DNA from 2 places in the Litorimonas taeanensis genome. Region 1 is predicted to be linked to the other one. Evidence: predicted binding sites of a transcription regulator. Region 1 holds the regulator's gene; the other holds the start of a gene.
What was found. The regulator HrcA, encoded in region 1, represses chaperone genes, less so after heat shock. The targets are predictions, from matches to a motif close to GTTAGCANTCNNNNNNNNNGANTGCTAAC.
Positions count from the first base shown of each region.

Region 1 (14,990 bases):
GGGTTGGCCTTGCAAATAGCGCAAAGTGTTACAGCTAAGCGATTAGCTTTAATCGGGGATGCGGCCCACGTTATTCACCCAATGGCCGGCCAAGGACTAAATCTGGGTTTGCGTGATATAGCAGCGCTTTATGATGTATTGAAAGACGCCCGAAGTGTTGGACGCGACATAGGCGGCGCCGCCTTAGAAAATTATGCGTCTTGGAGAAAAACAGATGTTACGGCTTTGGCTGCGGCAACGGATGGTTTGTCGTATCTTTATAATCCCGCCAATGGCCCATTGAGTCGCCCTGCGAGTAAAGCTCTGGCTCATCTTCGGCGAGCGGGATTGTCTGCTATAAACGAGTCAGAGTTTCTAAAGACAATTTTAATGAGCGAAGCCGCAGGAGTTGGGAATTTGCAGCCAAGTTTATTGACATAAATTGGGAATATTTAAGTTTACAAAAAAATGAAAGAAGAGCATTAGGCCTCTTCATAACGCACGGCCGGGCAGGGCTTGCTGCAAATCATCACCCTATTCACGAACCCCCCTAAGTGTATATCAGGTTAGTATCGAACATTGCGCCCCGTTTCGATACTGACGCCCTGTTGTGCTACGGCGCAACAGGGCACTTTTATGAATTGACACTCTGAACATGGCCGTCTTTCACTTCAAAATTTTGTGAGCGTCCATCAAAGGCCTTAAAGAGGCTTTCATCTGTTCCAGTCATAAAAACTTGTGTTTCCAAAGCGAGTAATTCCTCAATCAAGGCCGCTCGGCGGCCTTCGTCCAAATGAGCGGCCACTTCATCAAGTAAAAGGATAGGTTTTCGTGATTTTATAGTCGGTCCATTATGTGTCCGCGCTTGAGCAAGCATGAGGCCGATGAGTAGAGCTTTTTGTTCCCCAGTCGAACAGTCGCTGGCAGGCATGGATTTAGCAATATGAGTCACACATAAATCTGAGCGATGAGGCCCAATTAAGGTTCGGCCCGCCCGTTGAGCCAGACTTCGGCCTTTTGCTAAATCTTCTTTCAAGGCGTTTTGCACACCTTGGGTGTCCATACCCTTTAGTGACAAAGTCTCATAATGGCCTTCAATAGATATCTGCGCTTTGGGGAACACAGAGTCACGGGCAGAAATTTCGGCTTGCAAGGCTGTCAGAGTTGCTGCCCGCGCCTCGGCGATTTGCGACCCATAAATTGCTAAGTCTGTTTCTAGGGCTTCAAACCAACGCGTGTCCTGAACACCGTCTGACAAAAGGCGATTTCTTTCACTTCGCGCTTTCTCGTAGCGTGAACTGATGGCCCCGTGACCCGGGACGTGAGCGAATACAAAGCGGTCTAAGAATTTTCGCCTATCACCCGCTGGGCCCGTGAATAACCGATCTTGAACCGGGGTAAGCCACATAAGGTTTATTTCTTGAGCCAGTTCTGTGCTGGTCGCATTCGCGCCATTAAGACGTACAAGTCGGCGGCGCGGATATTCGGGAATCTGCCCGATACTTATTTTGGTTTCATTATTGAGTGTGGCGTTTATGCCCCAGGCAACAGCCTGGCTATTGATTGTTCTTTTAGCCAGATCCTCAATTTTGGCGCGGCGCATACCGCGACCCGGCGACAGAAACGAAAGCGCTTCTAAGAGATTGGTTTTACCCGCGCCATTCGGTCCAAACAATACAACGGGTTCTGGGCCGAAGGTGACATCGAGACTGTGATAATTTCTAAAGTCAGTTAGACGCAGGGCAGATATATGACGCACGCCTAAGCCCTAATAAGAAAGCAGCGCGAAGCGTGCCACATTCACAATTAAACGCGTAAAGGCATTAAGACGAAAAGCGCATCTGGGTCTTCGCTATCTTTAACCAAGGCAGGACTTGCTGAGCTATCTAAATAGAACGTAGCATCTCGGCCCTCAATTTGACCGGTGACATCTAGTAGATATTTTGCATTAAACCCAATTTCGAGCGGGTCTTCAGAATAACTTACAGCAAGGGCTTCATTTGCATTTCCGCTTTCTGGGTTGTTAACGGTAAGCTCTAAATTATCTTCGCTAAGCGACATTTTTATTGAACGGGATTTTTCTGCTGAGATTGTAGAAACACGATCTACGGCGTCGGCAAAAACTTTATTGTCAATGACAAGCTCTTTAGGATTATTTTTGGGAATGACGCGCTCATAATCTGGGAAGCTCCCATCGATGAGTTTAGAGGTCAGAACAGCCGTACCTGTTGTGAAACGAATTTTTGCTTCGGAAACACTCATGGCAACATTGCCATCTGCACCATCAATCAAACGACGGATTTCTGCGACTGCCTTACGGGGTATAATAACGCCTGGCAGATCTTCTGCACCAGCAGGCAGGTCTGTTTCTGCTAAAGCCAGTCTGTGCCCATCGGTGGCAACGGCGCGAAGTTTTCCAGCATTGGCATGGATGTAAATTCCATTCAGATAATAGCGGGTTTCTTCGGTGGAAATTGCGAACCGTGTCTTGTCTATCAGGCGCTGTAAATCCGATGCAGCCATGACGAATTCATGGGTGAATCCCTCTGCTGTCATTTTCGGAAAATCACCTGACGGCAATAAAGGCAATGTAAAATGAGCGCGGCCCGAATCTACATCCAGACGCTCATCACTATTAATTTGTAATACGACTTGTGCGCCGTCTGACAGTTTTCGAACAATATCATATAAGGTGTGAGCGGGGGCTGTAATTTGACCGGGTTGACCCACATCTGCACCTGTAGATTCAGACATTTCAATATCCAAATCTGTAGCCACTAAATTCACTTGATCGCCTTCTGCGCTCAATAAAACATTAGAGAGAATAGGAATTGTGTTGCGTCGTTCGACAACATTCTGAACATGTCCAAGCGCTTTCATTAAGGCGCTGCGTTCTAGGGTGACTTTCATGATGCTTCTCTCATTTCGGACGGGCGCGAGGCGCCATAATTCTTTGGGCCTAACCATAATCGACACACAAAATAGAGCAAGAGAGAATACAGTTCAGCGAATATGGCGGCACGCCTTTTAAACACGCACTCTCTGAAGGCTAAGACTTTATTTTTTTGGTCAAGGAAGTTGGTTTAGAGAGGTAGGCGGGTTCAAGAGTTAACGTTAAACCCCTTAAATCGCTGAAAACCGCCCCAAAAGCACAACAATAATTCATATGACATGACATCTTGCCCGATAAATCAGCAGGCAAGTGTAACAAGCCGCTTTTAAGTAGGCAGAGTTTGAAAAAATATTCATCAGCTGTTTAAAAACAATCAGCATCACTCTTTCCCCGATGCGACCAACTTTAGGCCCGGACATGTTCCGGGCTTTTTTTGTGGCTAAAGAAGAGAAGAGATACCTTCTAGATATCAATGCGCAACAAGGTCATAGAGGCTATGGCCAGTAATCAAGAGCAAGCAAAACCCGCCATCTCTACTCTAGGCAGTAAAGCCTTCTATAACCGGATGTTTCTTAGCGAATGCGGTGAATTGTTAACTAGAAAAATAGACCCGCCCAAATATGGCGAGTCTTTAAGAGGATAAGGGCCTGCCAATACTATCAGCGCGCACAAAGTCGTAGGCGCGGGCTAAGTTTTTAAAGTCGCCTCAACGGCCTCGATTTGACCGTTAAATTCAGCATCAACAGCTCGAAGTTCATCAATGCGTTTCACGGCATGCATAACGGTCGTGTGATCGCGCCCTCCAAAACGACGGCCAATATCTGGCAAGGAGCGCTTGGTCAGTTTCTTTGAGAGATACATGGCGACTTGACGTGGGCGCGCTATTTGGCGGGCGCGGCGTTTCGATACCATATCTGTTAGGCTTAATCCAAAGGCTTCGCAGACCGCGCGCTGTATGCGATCAACGGTAAGGCGCTGTCCAGCCATATAACGAGAGTCAGAAAGTGTGTCTTGTACTGTTTCAAGAGTAATTGGCGTGCCAAGGAACTCACTTTGAGCGACGATTTGATTAAAGGCCCCTTCTAGGTCACGCGGCGTAGCATTCATACGCGCAGCCAAATGGTCACGTGCATTTTGCGGAATAGCGAGCTCAGGATTACCAGAGGCGCGTCGACGTTGAATCAGGCGGTCTAATATGCGCAGGCGTAGCTCATAATCAGCGGCGCCAATACGGCAAACCAGACCCGAAGATAAATATGATTTTAAGCGATCTGAGGCTTTTTCAATTTTGTCTGGGTGGCGATCCGCGGCGATAAGAATTTGACGGCCCTGCGCGACAAGGCTTACTAATGTATGGAGCAATTCTTCTTGGCTGCCAGGCTTGTCAGCGATGAAGTGAGCATCATCAATAATGAGCAGGTCAACATCACGTAGAGAGGCTTTAAAGGCTTCAATGGCGTCACGGCCAGTGCCACGTACAGATGAAACGAAAGCGGAAACAAAATTTTCCGACGAAATAAGTTTCACGCGATAGCTAGGATCAGAGGCTCGCGCCGCATCTTCTATGGCGTGAAGTAAGTGTGTTTTTCCCATACCGTTCGCGCCGTGAATAACAATCGGGTTATATTGTGGAGCGCGGCAAGACGCGATTTGGCGTGCAACGGCAAAGGCGAGTTCGTTGGATGCACCGACAACAAAATTATCAAATGTGAAGCGGTCACGTGGATTATCAGTTGAAGTGGGCTTTGTCTCTTCTAGGTCTGCAGGTACAGGAACGTCTGATTTGACTTCTTGTAAATATGGGGTGTGAAGCGGCGCCGTATTTTCCGCCGCCTTTCTACGGGGCGTTGGGGAGGCTAAGGCTGAGCGTTCATTGGTGGCAGAGAAAATGATATCTCGAGGCGGCGCAACCATGTCATGCTTTTTCCATAAACGTCTTACAGTGTCCGCATAATTGGCTTCAATTTTTGAAGCAATAAAACGAGACGGCGCGGCGAGTGTTACAATTCTCTCATTAGCCTGACTCACGCGAAGTTGCCCCGTCCATGAACGATGAACATTTGGGCCAAGAGCATATCCCAGATCTGTTTTGACTTTTGCCCATGTGTTATGGGCGCTCTGTAAAGGCGGTTCACCTGTGTAGAGATCTGGTGCCGAAGTCGAACGTTTTACGGGTTGTTTCCGTGAAGCGTGAGGCGAGCTAGAATTGGCATCATTCATCAAAATTCACTCCAAACGGAACCAGGGGGGTTAAACGTCAAAAACCCCTACAAATTTACAATTTAATGGAACCCCGCGTAAAGAAGACCCCTCCCTCAGACGCTTGGCTATCCCTGACACTGAAGAGCTTTGGCGAGCGCTGTCGGCATCTCAGTGTTCCCTTTTAAAGCGACTCTTTTCGCTTTCGTCAACGGACAAAAATTGAGAAAAAGGCGACCTTTCCAGTTGACTCAAAAAAACGTAAGAATCTCAAAAAGGTGGCGTCTTAAAAATTTCACATTTCCGTGAAATTTTTTTTAGGTCTAAAAAAGGGCTCAGGCCTTGTTAAAAAATTCACCCCTCTATGACGCGCTAAGCACAAAAATTTTTCGTTCAAGTGAAGACTGTAATCTATAGAGAGAAATTAACGCGCTTAGAAGAGACAGACGCTTGGCACAGGGCGGTGGTTTTCGGTCTACATTGTGGACGCTGCTGAACCCGTAAGAGGTTGAAGCAAGATTACGGGCATAAAAAAACCGGGCACTGGCCCGGTGATTTAAAATCTACAAATCAAACTCAAAGATCAGCTTTATGAGTTTCGTCATAGGATAGTCAATCTGTCGGAAGACAGGCTGACTTCGTTATTTGGTTTAAGCAATCGCCTTAACGCGCTTATTTAAGCGAGAGATTTTGCGAGCCGCTGTGTTTTTATGAAAGACACCACGTGACACGGCGCGCATCAAAGCAGGTTCAGCTTTTTTTAATGCATCGCTAGCGGCTGATTTGTCACCAGCTGTGATAGCGTCTTCTACACGGCGCAAAAATGTACGCACTTGGCTCCGGCGAGCGCGGTTGACTTCTGTCTTCCGTGCCATCTTGCGGACGTTCTTCTTGGCAGATGAAGTATTTGCCATGTTTACCTCTATTCCATATCATAAAGGGGCAGGCGGCGGCCTACCCGAATTTCGAAACGGCCCTATACGCCGCGTATGCGGTGCCGTCAACCACACAATCTCATAGAATTTGCGTGGATGACGTGATTTGGCCTATTTGTTTTTAAAATGAGGTTTTCGTTTCTCAATAAAGGCCGCCATACCTTCTTTTTGATCCTGAGTAGAAAACAGACTTTGAAATAAGCGGCGCTCAAAATGAATGCCTTGTTCCAAGGTCATATTGAACCCGGCATTGATAGTTTCTTTGGTAATCATGGCCACAGGCTGGCTCTGAGCCGCAATCTTGGAGGCAGCATCAAGCGCTGTTTCCATAAGGTCATCCAGCTTAACAATCCGGCTCACAAGGCCAGCACGTTCAGCCTCTTCGGCATCCATCATACGGCCCGTCAGGCAGAGATCCATGGCTTTGGCCTTACCCACAGCGCGCATAAGACGCTGCGTCCCGCCAATACCTGGCATAACACCTAAATTGATTTCAGGTTGTCCGAATTTTGCGGTTTCAGCGGCAATGATGAAGTCACACATCATTGCGATTTCACAGCCGCCGCCCAAAGCATAGCCTGCAACAGCGGCAATTATTGGTTTGCGAAAACGCTCAATCGCGCAGTGATTGGCTTCGAAAGGGTCATTCTTATATATGCTCAGATAATCATTATCTGACATCTCCTTAATATCCGCGCCGGCAGCAAATGCTTTATCGCTGCCTGTGAGGATAACGCAGCCAATGGCGTCATCTGATTCAAGTGCAGCTAAAGCCTGCGCCACTTCGCCCATCATTGCAGAGTTGAGCGCATTGAGCGCCTTGGGGCGGTCGAGCCGGATAATGGCGACGTGGCCGTCGCGGGTCAGGTCTATATTTTGATATGCCATAACGGTGTTTTCTCTCTATATTTAAGTCGCGGCTTCTATCGTGATTGAGGGGGTGCCGCAATGGGGAAGACAAGGCGCAAAGCCCCGAGGTCGCAATGCCTTATGCTTTTCCAACAGCGTATGTGTCATAGGGAGGATTTTCAAGAGAAGAAAAACGAGGTAGTTTTTAAGCGACTCTATAGAGTGTTATAGGCTTTATTTTTGACAGGGCCTGCAAAAGAATGAACTTCGACCGCTTTGAACGATACGCTTTATGGGAGTATTGCAAACGGGGCAGGGCTTACCTTCCCGTCCGTAAACATCGAATTGATGTTGGAAATATCCTAATTTTCCGTCTGTGTTTGAAAAGTCTTTCAAGCTACTCCCGCCAGCTTGGATTGCTTCGGATAAGACATCCTTGATATGAGCTGCAAGGGCGTCAGTTTCTCTTACGCTCAGGCGCCCTGCGGCGCGTCGCGGTGAAATAAGGGCGCGAAACAAAGCTTCGCAAACATAAATATTACCAAGGCCTGCAACCACGCGTTGGTCGAGTAAGGCGGCTTTGATCTTAGATTTTTTCCCGCGTAGAGCCTCCCGAAGGACAGGCCCGTTAAATTGATTAGAGAGAGGCTCTGGTCCAATATGGTCAAGGCGGTAATCTTCACCATTGGCGGCGAGTTCCATGAATCCAAATCGTCTAGGGTCATTGAATATTATTATGGCGCCATTATCCATCTCGAATATGACGTGATGGTGTTTTGGATTCGCCTTATGGGCGTGAACCAGATCAGGCGTGTTTTGGTGATCGATGATAAACCGCCCACTCATGCCCAGATGCATGAACAGTCTCTCACCTGATGAGAGATCAGCTTGCAAAAACTTTGCCCGCCGAGAAAGCCGGGTGAGTCTTTGACCTTCTATCCTTGCAACGAAATCAGGATGAAAAGGAAAGCGAAGGTCTGGACGATTTAGAGTAACGCTACAAAAAACAGCCCCTTCCATAACGGGGTATAGCCCTCGGCGGACCGTTTCGACTTCGGGAAGTTCAGGCATAACCCCGGGCCCGGTCAGCCAAGATGACTGACCCGTTTTGTGGGGCGGTTTTAGATTGCTTATTTATGCCGCAGGGCCTGTGCTGACAGCAACCATAGCGGCCCGCAAAGTACGATCACCGATTTTAAAGCCCGTCTGCATTACATTTGCGACATTACCCTTTTCTTCATCAGAGGGAATATTGGCTACAGCTTGATGCACATTGGGGTCAAATTTTGACCCCACACCCGGCACAGCTTTAACACCATGACGCGATAATACCATGATGAGGTCTTTTTCTGTTAGCTCAATCCCTGCCACGAGATTTTTAGCATTCTCACCAAGTTCATCCTTATTTGTGCCTTCGAGGGTTAAGAGCGCCCGAGAAAGATTGTCGTGAACAGAGAGGATGTCTTGAGCAAAGCGTTCAATTCCAAATGTTTTTGCAGCAGCTACTTCGCGTTCCGCGCGTTTTTTGACATTTTCAGCATCTGCCATAGAGCGAAGGGCTTGGTCTTTTAAATTAGCAAGTTCCGCCTCTAGTTCTTGGATGCGGGCGATAGCGGCGGCCCCAGCGTCAGGGGCGTCAGCATTAATGCCTGCGTTTTCAAGGCTAGCTTTAATCTCTTCCTCAGTCGCTTGAGCGTCTTTAGCGGCTTGAGCGGCGGCGGCACGATTGCCCATGCCTTTCGTTGCGTTGTCAATTTCAGCTTGAAGTGCGTCAAGTTCGGCTTCGGTGGGCATATCACCCATGCCTTTGATATTGGGCATTGTTGGTTTTTTCGGGTCAGACATTCTGGCTCTCTTTACGCTTTTGTTTTGCGTGGGTGTATCACTGTGTTCAAAGGGCTATGTATTGATAGTTTATGCTTTATTCAACCAACGACCGACGAGTTGTGCAGTATAATCCACCATTGGTATAACGCGAGCATAATTTAGTCGTGTTGGACCAATAACGCCGACCGCGCCAAGAATATTCTGTTTGGCATCACGGTAGGGGGCAATGACTAAGCTAGACCCAGATAAAGAAAATAACGGGTTTTCTGTACCGATAAAAATCTTCACGCCATCTGCTTGTTCTGTTCGGTCCAGCAGGGCGATGAGTTCCTCTTTTCGCTCTAAATCTTCGAACAATAGCCGGATGCGCTCAAGATCTGTTTGCGCTTCTAAGTTATCAAGAAGTTGCGCTCGACCGCGAACAATTAGGGCGCGTTTGCTCTCGGCCCCATCGTCTTGACCAGACCAGGTTGCGAGGCCTTGTTCAATAAGGCTGGCCGCAGAGGCATCAATTTGGGCATGGCCTTGGGCTATTTCCTCAAGGATATCTGCGCGGGCTTCTTCGAGTCGACGGCCTTTTAAGCGGGCAGAGAGGAAGTTTCCGGCGCGCTCTAATGAGGCCGGAAGCAAACCTTCAGGGCGAGGCATCAGACGGTTTTCAATGTGGCCATCTTCGAAAACAAGAACGACTAAGGCTTGTCCATTGTCAAGCGCAACAAATTCTACATGGCGCAAAGGCGAGGATAATTGTGATTGTGGGCATAGGACTAATCCTGCGCCGCCAGCGAGCCCCGCGAGCATACCGCTAGCTTGTTCTAAAAACCGATCAGGTGATTGATTTGAGCCTGCTAGGCGAGCTTCTAGATTGGCTTGCTCTGTTTTCCCGAGGTCGCCAATTTCTAATAAGCCGTCCACAAAAAGCCGTAACCCCGCCTGTGTAGGAATTCGCCCTGCGCTGACATGGGGCGAGGCCAGTAATCCAAAGCGGCTTAATTCGGCCATGGTGTTCCGAATTGTAGCGGGCGATAGATTTTGACCACTGGAAAGAGCAAGGGTTTTTGAACCTACAGGGGCTCCAGACTCAAGATAGCTTTCTACAATATCCCGAAAAACTCTACGAGCGCGGCTGTCGAGATCCGAAAGCGAAAAATGTGGAGCGGGTGCTGTCATAACCCCCTTAATGTGGGGGATTATGAGCGAAGTTCAATCTCTTTTCATCCTGTTGCTATAGCTTTTATATAAATTTTAGCCTAGGCGGCGGCAGAGGCTGTAAGGGCCTCAAATCCGTTTTTTAAGTCTGCGATGATATCATCGATATTTTCTAGGCCAATTGATAAACGAATAAGCCCGTCACTAATGCCGTGATGCTCTCGTTCCTCGGGGGTGTATGTGGAGTGAGTCATACTGGCAGGGTGTTGAATAAGTGACTCTGCGTCGCCCAGCGATACTGCACATTGAATGAGGTTTAACTTATTGATAAATTGACGCCCAGCCTCCAATCCGCCTCTCAACTCAAAAGCAATCATGCCGCCAAAGCTTTGCATTTGTTTTTTTGCGAGCGGTCGTTGTTCAAAGCTTTCAAGCCCGGGATACCAAACTTTGGATATCTCAGGAGAACGCTCTAGCATCTGCGCGGCAATCATAGCGCTTGAAGAGTGACGTTCCATACGTAGCTCTAATGTTTTTAATCCGCGCATAATCAACATAGCTGTAAAAGGACTCATGACCGCACCCGTCATATCTTTTAGTCCCATCAACCGAACGCGCTCCATCATCTCTTGTGTTCCGATAATCATGCCTGCGACGAGATCCCCGTGGCCGCCGAGATATTTGGTCGCAGAGTGAACCACGATATCTGCCCCGAGTTTTATGGGCTGTGTAATATAGGGGGTGGCATAGGTATTATCGACAAGGGTCAATATGTTGTTGGCTTTGGCAATCTTTGACACCTGCGAAATATCGACAAGACGCATATTGGGGTTTGCGGGCGTTTCAAAATAAACGATTTTTACGTTCTTATTTATTGCGCCGCGTAAATTATCAACATTTGTTAAATCGACATGCGTAATCGTGACGCCAAATTTTGCGAGACCGTGATGCAGAAATGAAAACGTACAGCCATAAAGTGTTTTGTCGACGATAATCTCATCCCCAGCTTTCAGCAAGGTCCAGAGGGTTGAAGTGATAGCTCCAATTCCAGAACCTACAGCAATCGCCGCTTCGCCTCCCTCTAATGAGGCCATACGTTCCTCTAAAATGGAAAGCGTAGGGTTTGAGATCCGTGAGTAGACATGCCCGTCTTGCTCTCCCGCAAACATCGCTCCGCCTGTTTCAGCGGTTTCAAAAGCATAGGTCGAGGTGAAATGCACTGGCGGGGTTAGGGCGCCCTGATGTTCCAGTGGGTTATAACCCTGATGAATTGCGCGGGTCGCAAAGCCATGATTGTCGTTTGCCATATTATGCCTTTGATTAGGTATTTGAAGGCAGTATATCCTATAGATAAAAGCATTTGCTTGTTAATGTTGCCGATATTAACGAGTAGATTGATAGATAATGCTAATAAGGGGCGAAAATGGACAGTAAAGATCGACAAATCATTCGCGCCCTACAAAGTGATGGCCGAATGACAAATCAGGATTTAGCGGAAAAGGTGAATCTGTCTCCATCACCCTGTTTACGCAGGCTACGTAATTTGGAGAAGTCTGGCATTATTTCTGGTTATAGTGTGGATGTGGATTCTGTGGCATATGGTCTACCCGTTACGGTATTTGTGCGCGTTCAATTAGACAAACACACCGAAGACGTAGTTCAAAACTTTGAAGCGCAAATTAGTAAAATAGACCATGTCTTGGAATGTTACATGATGACAGGTCGAGCTGATTATTTATTAAAAGTTATCGTAGCGGACCTGAATGACTATGAGGGTTTTGTTCGGCGAGCCCTTCACCCAATTGGGGGGATCGGGTCCATTGATACAAGCTTTGCCTATGGCGTTGTAAAGAAAACGAGTGTGTTCCCAAGATTACACCAAAATCAACATATGGATTAAACCTAAGTAGAAAACAGAGAGTTTTAGGAATAGCGTGATAGACCATGTGGGTGTGTAGCGACTCTAAACTGAATATTTAAATGGAATTTTTTATGATGAAATCAAAATGGTTGTTGGGCGCGGCGTTTATTGGCCTTTCTGCGGCGGGGCTAAATGGCTGTAACGCAACGGAGAAAACAGAAGGTGAGTCGGTTTCAACGTCAGAGTTTAAACTTCAATATGAAAAATTCACTTTGGATAATGGACTAGAGGTTATCCTTTCGGTTGATAAATCAGACCCAATTGTTGCGGTTACGACAGTCATTCATTCGGGTAGCAACCGAGAAAAACCAGGCCGAACAGGCTTTGCCCATTTTTTTGAACATATGGCTTTTAACGATTCTGAAAATGTGCCTCGAGGCTGGAATCGCAAAGCTATTCCTGAGTGGGGCGGTCAAAGAAATGGCGGCACTTGGAGCGATGGGACGATTTATTATGAAGTCGTGCCCAAAGATGCCTTTGATAAAATTCTTTGGATAGACAGTGACCGCTTGGGGTACATGATTAACACTGTAACCCAAGCCGCGCTAGACAGGGAAAAGCAAGTCGTAAAAAATGAAAAACGCGAACGTGTCGATAATGCCGCTTATGGATATACGGGCGAAGTTATTCGAAAAAACCTTTATCCCGAGGGCCACCCTTATAGTTGGACCGTCATTGGGTCCTTGCCTGATTTACAGGCTGCAACTCTTTCAGATTTGAAAGAGTTTTACGCTGATAATTACGGGCCCAATAATGCGACTTTATCCATTGTCGGCGATATAGATTTGGCAGAAACAAAACAGAAGGTGAAGCAATGGTTCGGAGAAATTCCGCGCGGCAAAGATGTGGAACCACTCCCCCCGATGCCTGTTATTTTAAATACAGAGAAACGTTTCTATTTTGAAGATAATTTCGCCAAATTGCCAGAGCTCCGCCTAACCTTCCCGACTGTTGAATCGACCCATAAAGACGAAACAGCACTTATGATTTTAGGGCAAATTCTTGCTGGTAGTAAAAACTCTGCCCTTTTTCGCCAAATCGTGGAGCGGGACAAACTTGCCCCCAGTGTGGGTGCTTATAATAATAGCATGGAGATTGCAGGCGAGTTTGTTTTCCGTATTCGCGCTAAAGCAGGCGTAGATTTAGATGCGGTTTATGAATCTTTACAGACCGCGCTAGCCACATTCGAAGCGAATGGCGTCGACGCTAAAGATTTGCAGAGAATTAAGGCTGAGCAGGAAACTATTCTTTATAACCGTGTTGCCACTGTTTTGGGCAAAGGGCGTCAATTGGCTCAAGGCAATGAGTTTGCAGGGAATCCAGCCTATGTCGAAACAGAAGCCAAGATGATTCAGGAGGTTACCGCCGAAGATATTCAGTCTGTATATATTAAATATATTAAAAACCGTCCGTCCATAATGACAAGTTTTGTCCCGAAGGGTCAGGTGGATCTGGCTTTGGAGGAGTCAGAACGCGCGCGTGTATGGATCGAAGAGGTTACTGAGGGCAAAGCGAATGAAGAGGTGTCTTCTGGCGAGATAGGAGAGTTTGAGAAAACTCTAACAAAATTTGACCGATCGGAACCACCATTTGGTGATCTGCCATTAATTCAAATGCCGCAAATATGGCAGGCCGAGATGAATAACGGGATGAAACTATTCGGCATTGAAAATGATGAAACGCCTTTAGTTAACTTTGACGTGACATTTTCAGGGGGCAGTTGGGGTGAGGCACCCAGTAAGTCAGGGGCGCTTGCACTTTTAACACGCTTAATGAATGAAGGAACAAAAACGAAAACAGCGGCAGAGTTAGAGCAGTCAATTGGATTGTTGGGTTCTGGTATTGATGTGTCCTCAGGCCGCGAAGAAAGCCGCATAACGGTTACGACATTAGCCAGAAATTTTGAACCAACGTTAAAATTAGTCGAAGAGATGATATTGCAACCAAGGTTTGAAGCCGAGGAGTTCGAACGTGTCAAATCCGCGACGCTAACGGCTCTTAAGGGAAGAGAAGGTAACTCCCGCGCGATTGCGGGGCAGGTTTTCAACCAGTTAATTTATTCGGAATCTCATCCTATGGGGCGACCTCTCAGCGGTAGCCAGGCCAGTGTTGCTGCGTTGACTTTAGATGATATGAAGGCCGCTCACGCCGCTTTACTATCCTCTCAAATCACAGTGCACATTGCTGGAGATATTGCGCCGATTGCCGCACAGACAGCTCTGGCGCCATTCGCTGAAAAGCTTAGTAATGGCGTCATAGGGTATAAAAAAGAGGATATTCCAGACCAAGTTAACGAAGGAAAAGTCTTCTTTATCGATGTCCCCGGAAGCAAACAAAGCGTTATTACGATAGGCAAGTTAAGTGTCGCGACAACGCACCCTGAAGCGAATAAACTTGATTTCACAAATGAAAAGTTAGGGGGCGGTATAAGCGGTGATTTCGGGCAAGTTTTGCGTATTGAAAAGGGGTACACTTACGGAGCGAGTTCTGGGGTTCCAGGTGGAACCGTCGCGCAGCCTTGGCGAGCCCGAACTTCTGTTCGCGCGAATGCCACAAAAGCTTCACTCGAAATCATGCGCGATATGATAAGGGATTATGGACCAAGCTTTGATGAGTCTGATGCAGAAATTGTAAAGCAAAAAGTTGTTAAAGCGAAGACGCGGGCTTTTGAAAGCCTAGGCGCAAAGCTAGGAACATTGCGCGTGATAAGTAAATACAATAAGTCCAACCGCTATGTAGAGGAAGAGCAAGAAGAACTGCTCGCAATGCCAGTACAAGAGTTCAAGAACATGGCAGAAAAATACTTGGACGAGTCTAAAATGACCTATCTAATTGTTGGGGACAAGGCCACGCAGTTTTCTCCAGTTCAAACCTTCGCAGCAGAGAGCGGAAAAGGTGACGTCGTGGAACTCGACATTTTTGGAGATATTGTCGAAAACTGATGTAAAGTTATGAACCTAACGATGGATGCAAAAAACGGCGCTTTGAATAAAGCGCCGTTTGTTATTTTCAGACCCTTTAACTTAATTCCGATATTTATATGGGCGCGTATCGTCAGAGGTCGGGTTATATCGATCCCGTAAAAGACTTTGCCGGCTGGTTAGGCTTTGTTCTTTACCGTCAATCCATAGCTTTAATGGGGCCGATGTAGCTTCGAGTGGGTCCCCATCCCAAATAATGAGCGTCGAAATTGGCCCTGTGCTAATAGTATTGGGGCTAAGGCCAAACCAACGCCTCG
Region 1 is NZ_RBII01000002.1:675,049-690,038, forward strand. It holds gene DES40_RS11195 (FAD-dependent monooxygenase) at 1-420, shown strand, start outside; gene recF (DNA replication/repair protein RecF) at 614-1,738, opposite strand; gene dnaN (DNA polymerase III subunit beta) at 1,786-2,889, opposite strand; gene dnaA (chromosomal replication initiator protein DnaA) at 3,560-5,092, opposite strand; gene rpsT (30S ribosomal protein S20) at 5,722-5,985, opposite strand; gene DES40_RS11220 (enoyl-CoA hydratase) at 6,118-6,894, opposite strand; gene mutM (bifunctional DNA-formamidopyrimidine glycosylase/DNA-(apurinic or apyrimidinic site) lyase) at 7,090-7,926, opposite strand; gene grpE (nucleotide exchange factor GrpE) at 7,990-8,700, opposite strand; gene hrcA (heat-inducible transcriptional repressor HrcA) at 8,770-9,852, opposite strand; gene DES40_RS11240 (methionine gamma-lyase) at 9,933-11,138, opposite strand; gene DES40_RS11245 (Lrp/AsnC family transcriptional regulator) at 11,255-11,731, shown strand; gene DES40_RS11250 (M16 family metallopeptidase) at 11,824-14,694, shown strand; gene DES40_RS11255 (amidohydrolase family protein) at 14,776-14,990, opposite strand, start outside.

Region 2 (14,990 bases), 630 kb from region 1:
CTCGACATGGGCTTTGTTGAGCCCCTGAACGAAATCATAACGCAACGCTTCGGCCTCACGTAGGAAACGATGATGCGTAGCAAGATCGGTGCCTGCAACATTCCGAGAGACACCGCTAATGGCCAAATATGGAGACACCCAAGAATAACCAGACAAATGCGAGGCCTGCTCGGCTTCTCGCGTCAACCGCTTTTCAGCATATTGATTAAGAGTCTGAGTCAGTTTTTCTTCGCCTGCTGACGCCACAATACCGCGATAATTAACCGGTAAATCTTCTATGCGTTCAACACCATATTTCTTTAGTGTATCAGCTCTCAATTTTGCAAAAGCCGGATCAGAAGCGTTATGCCCATCGCCGAGTTTGCGAAGGTCATCATTCATCCGCATATCCGTTAAAATTTTTCCTTCCGTTGGAAGCGCTGCACTTGCCGAAGTCACGCCAATACGGGGTATGACTAATACTGTAAGCACCCAAACAGCCAAAAGTACGCCCAAAGCAACGCCGCGCGAGCGCGTGGCCACAGAAACCAACAAAGCAAGCCCAGCCCAAATAAAGAGATAAATTAAATGCCCTAGATAAAGCACCAACCCTGCCAATAGGCTTTCACCAGAGAGACTAGCGACAAAAGCAGAGAACAACGCCGGAAGCGATAATATCATGATAAGAACGGACAAAGCCAATAACTTACCCCGATAAAGCCGAACCCCGCTAACCCCTTGAGAGAGCAGAGGCCCCAATGTGCGCGCCTCTCTTTCTCGCAAAATTACGCCATGGCCGAGGGCAATGATAAGCAGAGGTAAAAAGAAGTGATAAACCTTGGCCGGAGAGAGCGCGCCAAACCCGCCTGTTCTGGCTTCTGCGCGCGCATCCGCAAACATCGCTGAATTTTGTTTGTGACCTTCAAGGAATATGGACTGTCCTGTTACAGCATCAACGCCCGGATCAAAAATAGCCAGCGCTGGCGGTGCACGAAACACGTAATGACCGTAATGCACCATACGATGTGGGTGACGATCAGGTTGATCAAGAAATGTCTGCTCGGCCTGCTCTTGCTGATGCAGCCTCTCGTGACGGGCCTCTTGGGCATCAATCAGAGTTAGAACCGTTGTGAAAACAAGAAGAATAGAAAATACGATCATACTGACCATAGCAAGGCGGGAGCGCCGCCATTGCCGCCATTCTTCACGGGCAATTGTCAATGAAGTGGTCATGCCGCTGCCCTTTCTGCAAAGGCCGCATGGACAATTTCTGTATCAATTCGCGCCCCAGCTTGGGCATCAAAACTGCCGACCAATTCACCGCGCCGCAAAAGCCCAATCCGATCGGCCACTTGGCAGGCACCATAAACGTCATGGGTCACCATCAAAATCGTCTTACCTTGCCCTGAGAGCTTTCGAACCAAGGCATTAAATTCATCAATGGCGACAGGGTCCAGTCCTGATGTAGGTTCATCCAATAACAGAACAGGTGTCTCGCGCAGTATGGAGAGCGCGATGGCAACCTTTTGGCGCATGCCTTTGGAATAATTATCCATATGACGCGCCCGCGCATCGACCTGAAGTCCGACCTCATCTAAGGCTGTATCAAGTTCAGCTCTCGTTTTTTTATTGCCAGCCAATTCCAGAAAATAGCTGAGATTTTCATAGGCATTCAGGTGCGGATAAAGTGTCGCCGCTTCTGGCAAATAGGCGATAGTGTGACGGATTTTGGCAATGTCTTTGGTCACGTCATGTCCTAAAACTGTGACGCTCCCGCTATCGGGCTTTAAAAAGCCCAATAGAGTCAATAGTGAGGTTGATTTACCCGCCCCATTACCACCAAGGAGTGCATAAACACTCCCTGGCTGCACCTCAAAAGAGATGCTCTGTAACACCTTGCTGTCGCCACGGCTGACGACAAGGTTTTTAATTGTAATTGCTGTCATAGAATTCCTCTTAAAAGCTATATCTAGCGGAAACGCGAAAGCTCCGCGGCGCACCAGGCTGTGTCCAAACACTGGCGAATGAATCTGTGTAATAGGTTTCATCAAATAGATTATCGACACTGAGCCGAAGTGCGATATTCTCAATGGGCTCGACTTCACCAAACAAACGAACGGTCAGATAATCGGGCAAAGTATAATCCGTGCCGAGCTCACCAGAGCGAGCTCCTACATATAAAATACCGCCGCCTAATTCTGCGGGTATCTCTGCAAATTCAAAACCCTTTGACATCTGCAGGCTAAGTTGATGATCAGGAGAATTGACCAAGGGCGACCCCGGTTCAAACTCTGTGAATGTCGATGTGTCGACACCCTGATTTGTGTATTCACCATCGGTATAAGCATATGACAGCCATAGGCTTATGTCGTTTTCAAAGATTAGATTAGCGTCTAGCTCCAATCCTTTACTCTCGGCCTCACCCGCAGGAATTGGGTCCGTGAAGTTTCCTCCAAAGACAAGGATATTGCTCTGCTCAACTTTGAATAAGGTTGCTGACGCCGTACCTTCGACATTTTGGAAAAGCCCCCCTAGGTCAGCTTTAACCCCAAACTCTGCAGACTTTGTTTTATTGGGGTCAAATGCATTTCCGTCTGGGTCGTTTCCAGAGAGTTGTCGTATGCCCTCTCCGTAAGAGGCATAGACACTAACGGCATCCGTGGCTCTATATACGGCGCCGAATTGCGGAGAAAAATAGTCATTTGATGACTCTTCTATTACATTAGAGCTGCGATTATCTAATTCTTGATCAAAACTGTCATAACGCCCACCAAAACGGATTTGAAATTTATCTGTCAGGTCAATTTGATCTTGGAAATAAAGCCCAATTCCACTTAGATTTTCAAAACGGTCAATCTGTAAAGCTGCATCGGGGCGATCATATAGGCCATATTGCGGATTATCGACATCCACTAATAAATAGGTCTCTGCGTCAAGACTGCTGCTCGCTGCACCGCCAATACTCCCTTGACGGAAGCGGTTAGCCACTTGGTCATTGTCAAAACTATCATAGTCTACGCCTGCGATCAGACGATGTTTCAATCCGCCCGTATTGAACTCACCTGTCACCTCTCCGCGTAGAACGAAATAATCTGTTTCATAATCACGGAAACGGAAGAAACGCGAAATGGTCTCACCATCCACGAAATAAGGCTGTCGACTGCCAAAGTTTGTTTCATAGGCATCACCGAATAAAGAGGTTTCACGATAGCCCGCGCCCAGTAAGACACTCCAATCGTCAGAGAAATCATGCTGAAACTCAACGCGGTGCCCTAAGACTTCTGTGTCAATTAAGGCATCAGGTTCCCCAACAAATAATTCTCGCGGGCTATAGCCAAACTCTTCGGAGTAGATAACGCCGCGATCCTGCGGCAGCTCTTGCTTTGTATATTCTAGCTCATAGGATATAGTCGACGCTTCGCCGAGGTCTAAACGTAGCGATGGATAGAAACCATATTTTTGCGTTTCCTTTTCGTCGCGGAAACTCTCCGCATCTTCAAAAAAACCAATGAGACGTAACCCCGCACTACCATCCCCAAAAACTATATCGGAATCGCCTTCGACGCGGAATTCGTTCCAGCTCCCGTAAGAGGCTTGAACATAGCCACCATTTTCGAGCGTGGGTCGTTTCGTAACAAGGTTGATTGTACCGCCGGGTTCGCCGCGGCCATAAAGGGCAGAGCGAGGCCCTTTGAGGACTTCCACGGTTTCAATTCCCACAATGTCTCTGGGGCCTGCAAAGCCGCGCCCTGCATTAAAACCATTGACAAGAAAACCGCTTGGCAAGTTAATATCGCCTGAGAAGCCACGAATAGAAAAGCTATTCCAAAGACCACCGAAATTGTTTTGCCGGGCAACAGAGGCTGACAGATCAAGGGCGGCATCAAGAGTAAAAGCGCCCGCATCCTCTAAGAGCTCAGATGTAATGGCTTGATTAATTTGAGGGACTTCGAGCGTTTCAAACTCCCCTTGATAGGCTTGGCGAATGCCGGTTGTAACGATTTCGTCCTCGGACGTTTGCGCATAGGCGGGATGAGATACAGCCATAAGGCCTAGTCCTGCAAATAGTAGGGAAGAAAGATTCAAAGGACGCACAGGTCACTCCATTTATATATTTAAAATCACAACGGTGAGCGCACACATTTCGGGTGACGCCTTTATATTTTCGATGTTTTGGTAGAAATCGTTTTCAGGTTTTAAATATAAATTGGAGGCGCGCGGGGTGCAGGACACGTTAATATCGGCACCCGTGCCGGCGCGAATAAATTTGTGACAACCGTCGGCACGCGCGCGGGTTGAGCCTGCGATAAGGCTAACCCGCTCTTGCTTAACTGAGCATCAAAATGACAATTATTCATGTCATCCTGACGGTCTCCATCGCCAACGTTATCTTCAATATCTTCATCATGCGTCGCCAGAATACAGACTGAGCAAGCTGGCTCATTGGGCTCATCATCATGCGATGGATGGGCATGAGACACAGCCGAAAATTGACTAAATGATATTACAAAAGCGAGACAGACAAGCATTTGGCGAACGATTAAACGTCCCCAATCCGCCTTATTCATATGTCTATCAACACGTTTCACGGCGGCTCTTTAACGTGATGTGATAACATAGACAAGTTATGATTTGGGTTTCAGGCTCTTTCTGTTTCAAGCTTTGTTTCAAGCCCTTAGCAACCAAGTAGTCATGGGTATGGGGTCAGCGAACGTGCTCTGACATACTTAAAACCCCAAACCCAAATCTCTTTTAATCCGTCCTAACTAAAGTCAAAAAAGCAAAGCTTATTACCCTCGGGGTCCTTAACATACGCACCGTAGAATTGCCCTTCGATACGCGGCCCCGGTTCACCGTCACATGTGGCGCCAAGTGCGATGGCTTTGTTATATAGGCTGGCGGCGCCTTCTTTAGATCCGCCAGGAAAGGCCACCATGACACCGTTTCCCGGATGAGGCTCTTGTTCATTATGTGGAATACATACAGCAATCATTGGCTGCTCTGTAGACTTTCCAATCATGGCAAGTCGTCCAATATCCACCAAAACCTTAGCCTCAAATAGCGCGCAATAAAATGCTTTTGCGGCTTCCATGTCTTTGACGCCGAGTGTTGTATAACCAATCATGTTTTGTCCTTTCAGGAACGAGGTTTAGGTAATTAAAAATCAAGCTATGGGTAAGTGACCCGTCTTTACGTAAATAAGACAGCCCTCATCCGTATAAGGATGATGCTTTGACAGATGTGGACTCCGTAGCCATGTGCCTTTGGGGTAAGATCCTTTATCATCAGAGAACGTTCCCTCTAGAACCAGAATTTCTTCTCCGCCCCAATGTGTATGGGCGTTAAATACCGTCCCTGGTGCCCAGCGTACCAGAGCACAGGATTCACCCTCAAAGCTATGGAGCGGTAAAACCGTTAGACCAGGCACAGCGCCGGGGAGAAACGCTGCATTTTTCGTATCGATAGAAAACTGAGTCGTGTCTCTTTTATCAAATTGATGAAGTTTGACGAAAATAATGCAACCTTCATCACTATGAGGTTTGTGGGTGGAGCCTATGGGATTGCGAACATAGGTTCCCGCGGGGTAATCCCCGTGTTCATCCGAGAATACCCCCTCTAAAACCAAGAACTCTTCACCTCCACTATGGGTATGGGGCGAAAAATAGGATTTGGGATCATATTTTACGATCGTGGTCGCACGCGCAACTTCATCTCCAATACGGTCAAGCTTGCGCCGATATACACCTGCCATAGGCGAGTTTTCCCACGGCATAGCCTCTGTATCTATTTTTACACGTTCAGAAAAATTAGCATTCAACTTCATATTGTCATTCTTAACTGTCTATCTACCTAGTGATAGATAGATGCCTCATCAGAGTATGATATGCAAGAGAATTGTGATAGAAATTTTTTCAAACACAGAAAGTTGATAGCTGACCATGAATAGTGCCTCTCAAATACTCGACACTGCTGAACGCCGAATGCGCACATCTGGCTATAATGCCGTCAGCTACCGCGATATTGCGGCAGAAATCGGAATTAAAAGCTCTAGCTTACACTACCACTTCCCCAAGAAAGAAGATTTAGGGGTGGCTTTGGTGAGGCGTTACACTGAGAACTTTCGCAATCGCCTTACAGAAAACACAGCAAATGACACTCGCTCTGAACAGTCTATCTCCGCTTTCATCGATATGTTTCGGTATGCGTTAGAAGAACAGCGTTTGGTTTGTTTATGCGCTATTTTTGGTGCCGAAGCTCCGGGCCTTCCACATTCCGTCACCACAGAAGTAAAAAGTTTTTTCAAAGAGAATACAGCGTGGCTATCTGCGCGTTATGAAGATCTGGGGCATAAGCCCCCCCTAGAAAAGGCCAACACGACACTCGCCTTACTTCAGGGTGCAATGATCATGAGCTCTGTTAATGGGGACAACAGCATCTTCGGGGCGGCCGTGAAAGCAATTGAACAAGATTTGAATTAAGCCCCATAAAGCCTTCATTGCTTCAAGAGCCAAGGCTCTGGGTAAATGTCATTTCATCATGACATGGCTCAAAAAGCCTATTGCGAGAAAGGGTTCTGATGACATCGTCTCGTCACACCCCCTCATACTCTCAATAGCCTCCTTCCCACTAGCAATGGCCCATCTGTCTTGCCCGCTCGCCATCAAGGGCCGAGCCAATCATCGATTTAGTCGGATATGGCCACAGCGCTGGCAAAGCGGCCTCAGATATAACCGCGTCTGCGTATATATTACTAAATTGAATTCAGTTCAGTTTTGTGATAATGTCTTCGCATGGAAAAAATCACAACAGCAGAGCGCATTTTAGATGCCGCTGAAAAAGAGCTGATTGTAAATGGTGGGTTTTTGGAAATGGCGTCCGTCGCATCCAGAGCCAATGTCTCCGTCGGTCTTGCTTACCATCATTTTGGCTCAAAGACTGGCATGATTGCGGCTACAATTGATCGTTTTTATGGCCCCATCAGAAACATAGCGTTAGGTGACGTGATCCCTGTTGATACAGAGTGGCTAGAACGAGAGAAGTCCAGAGCAAAAACGTTGATTGATTACTATTACCAGCACCCCTTAGCGCCGCTTGTTGCAGGGCGTTTGGCAAGGGAGCCGGAAATCCTTGATATCGAAAAAGCTCATTTAGATGCGTTGCTGCAATTGGGGGAACGCAACATTATTCAGGGTCAAAAACTTGGTATTGTCGATGCGGACCTATCACCCACGACAACCGTCGCATTATTGATGGGAGGACTCCGGCTTGCGATCTACAGGGCCTTACAAATGGAGCACCGGCCCAAGAAAAACGAATTACTTGAACAAATATGGTTGTTCACTGAGAACGCCTTGCAGCCAAAACACAATCATCACAAACAGTAATAAGGATGCAGAGTGACTCATAACCCCGAGGCAGAGCAATACCAAAACAAGGATCACGCCCGAACCCACAAACAGTTACGACCTAGAAGCGAACGCCGTTCAGCTGATATTGATGCGGATTTCGAAGTACTTATGGAGCATGGCTATGTGATAATCGAAAACCTTATAACCCGTGAGATTTGCGAGGAGATTAAGGCCGAATGCGTGGGCTTATTGGGGCATACTGGACGAAACGCGTTTGAGGGTCACAAAACCCAACGTGTATACAACGTGTTATCAAAAACCCGACAAACAGACCGGCTCGCCACACACCCAAGAGTACTGGGATTGATGGATAAGTTTTTTGAACCGGGTTTTCTTCTATCGCAAAGTCAAATTATCAATATCCAACCCGGCGAAGCGCCGCAGGGCTTGCACACTGATGACGCCTTTTACCGGCTTCCCCGTCCGCGTCAGCCCTTAGGCGCAGCTACTATTTGGGCCATTGATGAATTTACTGAAACCAACGGCGCCACAGTTGTTATCCCGGGTAGTCACAAATGGGATGACAAAAGAGCCGGTCAACCCGATGAGGCCATACCTGCTGTGATGCCGCAAGGATCCGTCATCTTCTTTCTAGGCACGACTTGGCATGGCGGGGGACAGAACGGGTCTGTAGACGCGCGTCTTGCTATTACGCATCAATATTGCGAAGCCTATATGCGGCAACAAGAAAATTACCTACTGGAGCTATCCAAAGAAACCGTCCGCGGTTTATCGCCGGAATTACAGTCTCTCGTTGGTTACTCTATTTATCCGCCTTTCATGGGCATGGTGGAGGGAATGCATCCTTTGCGTACGCTTAATGTGAACTAGAGCCACCTTTGGGAACAGACCCACGCCATTACGACGCGACAATGATTTATGGCAAGGATGACCATAAGGCAAATAATCAACCCGACACGTATTGCGACTAAACGCTTATTACGTATAGGGGCTTCGTATGTACTGAACCGGCCTGTCAAAATATAATCTTTAAAACTATAAAGCGGCCCCGCCCCGCCAGCGCCTTCTCACTCCCTGAAAATTATCACAAAAAACTCACAAAAAATCTCTGTCGACGCCTTGAACCCTTTGCGCCTCTACCCACATAGCACTCATTAGCAGTCCCGAGCGGGGAGTGCTAAAGCTTATAAATTTAAACTGGTTCATTTTAACAAGAGAGATTGACGCATGAAATTTCGTCCCCTCCACGACCGTGTTGTCGTAGAACGTGTCAAAGAAGACACAAAATCCGCTGGCGGCATCATCATCCCTGATACAGCCACTGAAAAACCATCCGAAGGTAAAGTCGTTGCTGTTGGCCCCGGCGCCCGCGGCGAAGATGGCAAAACTATTGCGCTTGACGTGAAAAAAGGCGACCGCGTCTTATTCGGCAAATGGGGCGGTACAGAAGTCAAGATTGACGGCAAAGACCTTCTTATCATGAAAGAGTCGGACATCATGGGCGTGATTGGATAATTTTCGCAACGCGAAAATCATCCAAATCCGGCGAGAGCAATTGCGAAGCAAATGCGGGCCGGCCCTGATTTCAATTACTGCGAACTCATAACGCAAACGGTTGATTTTTTGCAGCGCAAACTATCAACGAACGGCGTTAAATTCAAAGACGCATAAAATAGCAAATTCCCGATTGAGTTCGGGAAGCAAAAATTCAACTAGGAGATTTTATTATGGCGGCTAAAGACGTCAAATTCGGTAGCGAAGCTCGCGCCAAAATGCTCGAAGGTGTAGATATTCTCGCCAATGCAGTAAAAGTTACACTCGGCCCAAAAGGTCGTAACGTAGTCATCGAAAAATCTTTCGGCGCACCGCGCACGACCAAAGATGGTGTGTCTGTTGCCAAAGAAATCGAACTTGAAGATCGTTATCAGAACCTCGGCGCGATGATGCTCCGTGAAGTGTCTTCAAAAACAAATGACAAAGCCGGTGACGGCACAACAACAGCGACTGTTTTGGCACAAGCCATCGTTCGCGAAGGCCTAAAGCGCGTTGCCGCAGGCATGAACCCAATGGATCTTAAGCGCGGTATCGACAAAGCGTCATCAGAAATCGCGAATGACCTTTTGAACAAAGCCAAGAAAATCACGAAGTCTGAGGAAATTGCTCAGGTCGGTACGATTTCTGCCAATGGCGAAGCCTCTATCGGTGCCATGATTGCCGAAGCCATGGGCAAAGTCGGTAATGAAGGCGTTATCACTGTTGAAGAAGGCAAAACAGCCGAGACAGAGCTTGACGTTGTTGAAGGTATGCAGTTCGACCGTGGTTATCTGTCACCTTACTTCATCACTGATGCAGAAAAAATGAAATGCGAAATGGATGACCCTTACATCCTATTGAACGAAGGCAAATTGACATCTCTACAGTCTATGCTCCCAATTTTGGAAGCGGTTGTTCAGACTGGCAAGCCTTTGCTTATCATCGCAGAAGACATTGAAGGCGAAGCGCTTGCGACTCTCGTCGTCAACAAATTGCGTGGTGGATTGAAAATCGCAGCGGTTAAGGCCCCTGGTTTCGGTGATCGCCGCAAAGCCATGTTGCAAGACATTGCCATCCTTACGGGCGGTACAGTGATTTCAGAAGATCTTGGCATCAAGCTAGAAAACGTCACTTTGAAAGACCTCGGCACAGCGAAACACGTCCACATTTCTAAGGATGATACAGTTGTTGTTGACGGCGCGGGTAAGAAAAAAGACATCAAAGCCCGTGTTGAGCAAATTCGCGCTCAGGCAGACGCAACGTCTTCTGATTATGACCGCGAAAAGCTACAAGAGCGCCTAGCGAAACTGGCTGGTGGTGTGGCTGTCATCAAAGTTGGCGGTTCAACAGAAATCGAAGTGAAAGAGCGCAAAGACCGCGTTGATGACGCGCTTAACGCGACACGCGCAGCGGTTGAAGAAGGCATCGTCCCAGGCGGCGGTACTGCGCTTCTTCGGGCCTCACGTTTCATCGACGTCAAAGGCGCCAATGATGATGAACAAGCCGGTATCGAAATCGTCAAAGCGGCGCTTCAATACCCAGTTCGTCAGATTTCTGACAATGCCGGCGTCGAAGGCGCGGTTGTTGTTGGCAATATCATTGCCGAAAACAAAGCCAATTACGGTTATGACGCGCAAAACGACAAATATGTCGACATGGTCAAAGCCGGTATTATCGACCCAGTGAAAGTTGTGCGTACAGCGCTTCTTGACGCGGCCTCTGTTGCAGGTCTTATCCTGACAACTGAAGCGGCTATCGTTGAAGCGCCAAAGAAAGACGCTGGCGCCCCTGCTATGCCTGACATGGGCGGAATGGGCGGCATGGGCGGCATGATGTAGTTTCTGTGATTTGATCGTTTGAATCAAATCGCGGCGCTACCGCAAAGCTGATGATGTATCATCAGCGCAGCGGCTCCAAGCCATACACATTAAGAAGGGCCGCTCGATAGAGTGGCCCTTTTTTGTTGGGGCGAATGGCGAAGCCCAAAAGCATAAAGACCGCTTCCGCGCCCACAAAATACGCAAAAATCCACACCCTCAACATCCCCGATGAGTATCAATACGGCGATCCAGAATTGATGGACATTTTAAGGGAAAGTACGAAACCGTTTATTGAGAGGGATTAGGGGTGATAGGTTGGGGTAAAACTACCAATCGAAGAAAGCATCCACCGATTGTAGAGGGGCAATTCTAAATATTTGTTTTTAGAGCACTTAATTATAATCTTTCCCGACTCACAAATGATTAACTAGATCTTGCAACCCATCATTGAGTATGATCTAAAAAAGAAAATGCAGGGAAAATTTGATGAACGACCCAAAAACAAAAACAGTGGGAGAAATTTTTACTACTCAAACACAGTTGACGATTCCTAAGTATCAACGAGGCTATGATTGGAAGTATGACAAACAAGTCACCGAATTATTTTCAGATATAGAGGATTGCATCCGTGCAAAAGGAAAGAAGAAGTTATTCCTAGGGACGACAATCTTAGATATCTCTGGAGCTGAAAGTGATAAAATTGAGATCATTGATGGACAGCAAAGAACCACAACACTTCTAATCTTGCTAATAGCATTACGCAGCTATGCAAAGAATGTATTATCCGATGATGAATCAGTAGACTTCTTACATGAATTCATAGTCTGGAAAAAACCATTTTCAAGAAAACCACAGGTAAATAGGTTTGCCCCATCTCCACAAATTGAGAATATATTTAATTATATGAGTAAAAAAAATTGGGATGGCAATTTCCCTCCGAAGGTCAATAATATTGCAGGAACTAAAGAGATAGGTGTTAAACTAGAGAACAATCGTGTGCGACCCGTTTACAACGCCCTCTATCAGAAAATTGTAAATTATTGTGAAGACGACCCAATCGACAATTTCGAGATACTCTGCAACCAAATTGTCTACGAAACTTATATCATTCAAATAGAGATTGAAGATAAATCAGAGGCATTCGAAATTTTTGAAAGAACAAATGCCAGAGGGAAAACGTTAGAAATTTCAGATCTGTTAAAGAACTATTTATTTTCTAAGTACCCATCAGAAGAAGTAGTTAGAATTGAAAAAATTTGGTATAAAATTTCCAAGAATGCTGGCTCATCAATGCTCAGAATGTTGAAGTATTTTTGGGTTTCAAGAAAGAGTCTAGTACCAAACCGTGAACTTTATAGCGAATTAAGAGAGTACGCTAGAAAGAAAGGCGTCACTAAATTTACTCAAGACATCTTAGACTTTTCTGAATTCTATGCTGCTTTCAACTCTAAGAAACGAGGGGAATTCCAAAGCTGGATAGAATCAGAAACGGACTTCCCAGAAAACAGTATGTATGTGAACGAAATCGTTCGTATAAGAAATGCTTTTCGACTGTTTGGAATTACACAAGTTACTCCAGTAATATTTTCCTCAATTCAAAAATTTAGTGAATCTAGTTCACTTCACTCAAAAACAAGGCGATACATAAATTTTTTGAGATATTTAGAAGGCTATCATTTTGTAAACAATAAAGTTTGCAACCGAATTGGTAACGAGGTTGAAAAGCTATACGGTGAATACGGCAAAGCATTTCTCGATACTGATAACTTCTTTGAAACATGTGACGACTTAATGAAACTGCTAAATAAACAAAAAGTAAAAGAAGATGAATTTGTTACTTCTTTCGAATATCTCACCTATGGCAAGAAAACTGAAGGGCCATTTATCCGTTATATATTTGATAGAATTGTTAACATCGGAGTACGCCAAAGTAACAGAATAATGCTATTTGATTATTTTGATAAAAGACCAGGTTATGATATCGACCACCTTCTCTGTCAAAAGGAAGCAAAGACAACAGTGTCCGAAACCACTATGCATGAATTAGGGAATTTGTTAGTTATTCCCAATCAAATAAATAGCATTTTGAATGACGATAACTTCGAAGTTAAAATTAAAAAATTTAAAGACCCACTAAAATACGGAGGTAAGATTAATCATACTCCGGATTACGTTAAATCATTTGCCCTTCAATACGAGAACAAACAAAAATTTACGACAAAAGACATCAACGAACGCACAAAAAAGTTAGCTAAGTTAGCTTATTCCTCGGCAACTGATAAAGTTAACTACTAACTAAACTCTCTGAGCACCAAATTAACATCATCCCGCCTTTAACCACATTATCGCCTTGGCGCGGTCTTTGGTTTCATAGGCTTTGATTTTCAGATTGGGGATAAGGGCACCTTCTATGGCGGCGGCGGCGCGGATGAATTGGCTTTCAGAGATGACGGCGGCTTTGGGGACGGATTTCAACATCTCAAAAACTTCGTCCAAACGAGAGAGTTCTTCTTTGGCCGCGCCGAGGCTGGGCATATTTAATTTATGCATCGTCACGCACAGATTAAATTGTGCGTGTTCATCGGTTTGCACGCCCAACCAATCCAGCGCCGTCGACATTTCGGTTTCGGTCAAACGCCCGCCTATGCCTATATAGGCAATGCCGTCTTTGACGTCTAATTCCATATTATGGGTTTTTATCATGGCGCGCTCCGATTTGTGTTTTCAGCTCTGATTGTTTTCGCGGCCCGTTTGGGCGTTATCCTCTTGGCCATATGGATAATAGGCATATGGATCAAAGGCTGATTTTTTCCATATTCAGGGCGTCCCAAGCGCTCCCTGCTGTGTCCTCATCGCTGACGGATGGGGCCTCGTCATTGTCTTCTTGGAGGAGCGGTTGACCCTTAAGCCAACGCGTGGCCGGTATGGCTTCGTTTAAATCAAAACTGCGTAAATCAAGGCCCGGAATGACAGAGCCTTCGACTCGGGCGGAATTTCGTAAAAATGTACTATCGGTTAAAACGGCGCATTTCGTGGCCTCTGTGCAGTGGCGTAATAATGTGCCGATACGGGTAAATTGTTGACGCAATTGGCCCAAGCCCGAAAAGTCGCCTTCGGCCATATCAACGCGCAGGACATAGCTTTGGCCTGCGTCTTTATCTGGCCCTGTGTCTGGCCCTGTGTTTTGCTTTGTGTCGCTTGTTTGCAATGACGCCTGCAAAGCCTCTACCCATTCCAAACCCGCATCTAGGCTCTCTTGTGCGATAGCGCCGGTCACTGTCACTTGGACAATTTGGTCAGCGCGTGTAAGTTCAAGGTTCTCTGTTTTAAGAGGCGTCATAAAAAGGGTTCTCCATATGGGGCAATATTTTGATGTAATGGAAAAACTATGGGCAAAGCCGCAAATGGTTCCGAAAAATTTACAGTCTTGGCGTGCCTGTCATCAGGCGTAATAAAGTTTATTTAATTCCCGTCTGAAGATAGGCGGCATTGAATAAAAGGGGTGGGGCAAAATGAAAGATATACTCAAGGCGCATTTATTCAGGGCGGGTAAGTTCAGGGCTTGGCGAGCGGCCTTTATGGGGTTTGGGGCTATAGCCTGTTTCTGGCCCGTTCTGGCGGCCGCGCAAAATACGGGCGGTGTCTCCACCCCCGTCGTCAATATTGACCATCGCAGCGCACAATACCGCATAACCCTTGACCCTGATGATAATGGCCAGACGGGCTTTGCCCAGCGCCTACATTATCAACAGGCCATAAATGATGATATGATGTGGCGCGTGGTGGGGCAGACCCGTAAAACAGCCGAGTCTGATTTTGATTTTGACTTCGTGCAGGCCGAATTATTCTGGCAAGTCACCCCCAATGCGATGGATTACCAAACGGGGTTGCGTGTTGACGCCCGCTTTCGCGGTGGCGATCGCCCTGAACAGATTGGCGCTAATTGGCTCAATCTCTGGACGCTCTCTGATAGATGGCAAGCGCGGGCCAGCGCGATGACACATGTGCAAATGGGCGATAACGCCGCAAAGGGTCTGGCCCTGCAAACACGGGCCCAGCTCATGCATAGCCTCCCTGAGGGCCGCTCTATCGGCGTGGAAATTTTCAATGATTATGGGCGGACCGGCTCTGTTCAGGGCTTTGATAAACAAAACCACGCTCTGGGCCCTTTCGTCACCATGCCCATTACGGATAATATCAGCGTCTATAGCAGCGTCTTATTTGGCCTCTCAGAGGCAGCCGCAGATACAGAATTACGGTTTTGGATTATTCGATCCTTTGACTAAGC
Region 2 is NZ_RBII01000002.1:46,747-61,736, forward strand. It holds gene DES40_RS08080 (ABC transporter permease) at 1-1,212, opposite strand, end outside; gene DES40_RS08085 (ABC transporter ATP-binding protein) at 1,209-1,925, opposite strand; gene DES40_RS08090 (TonB-dependent siderophore receptor) at 1,936-4,074, opposite strand; gene DES40_RS08095 (hypothetical protein) at 4,176-4,568, opposite strand; gene DES40_RS08100 (VOC family protein) at 4,742-5,104, opposite strand; gene DES40_RS08105 (cupin domain-containing protein) at 5,144-5,803, opposite strand; gene DES40_RS08110 (TetR/AcrR family transcriptional regulator) at 5,919-6,458, shown strand; gene DES40_RS08115 (TetR/AcrR family transcriptional regulator) at 6,771-7,364, shown strand; gene DES40_RS08120 (phytanoyl-CoA dioxygenase family protein) at 7,377-8,219, shown strand; gene DES40_RS08125 (co-chaperone GroES) at 8,577-8,864, shown strand; gene groL (chaperonin GroEL) at 9,077-10,720, shown strand; gene DES40_RS08135 (DUF262 domain-containing protein) at 11,189-12,997, shown strand; gene DES40_RS08140 (STAS/SEC14 domain-containing protein) at 13,025-13,405, opposite strand; gene DES40_RS08145 (SpoIIAA family protein) at 13,497-14,042, opposite strand; gene DES40_RS08150 (transporter) at 14,215-14,988, shown strand.
Region 2: a site for HrcA is predicted at 8,503-8,531, ahead of DES40_RS08125 (co-chaperone GroES). Genes of this name have one in related genera too.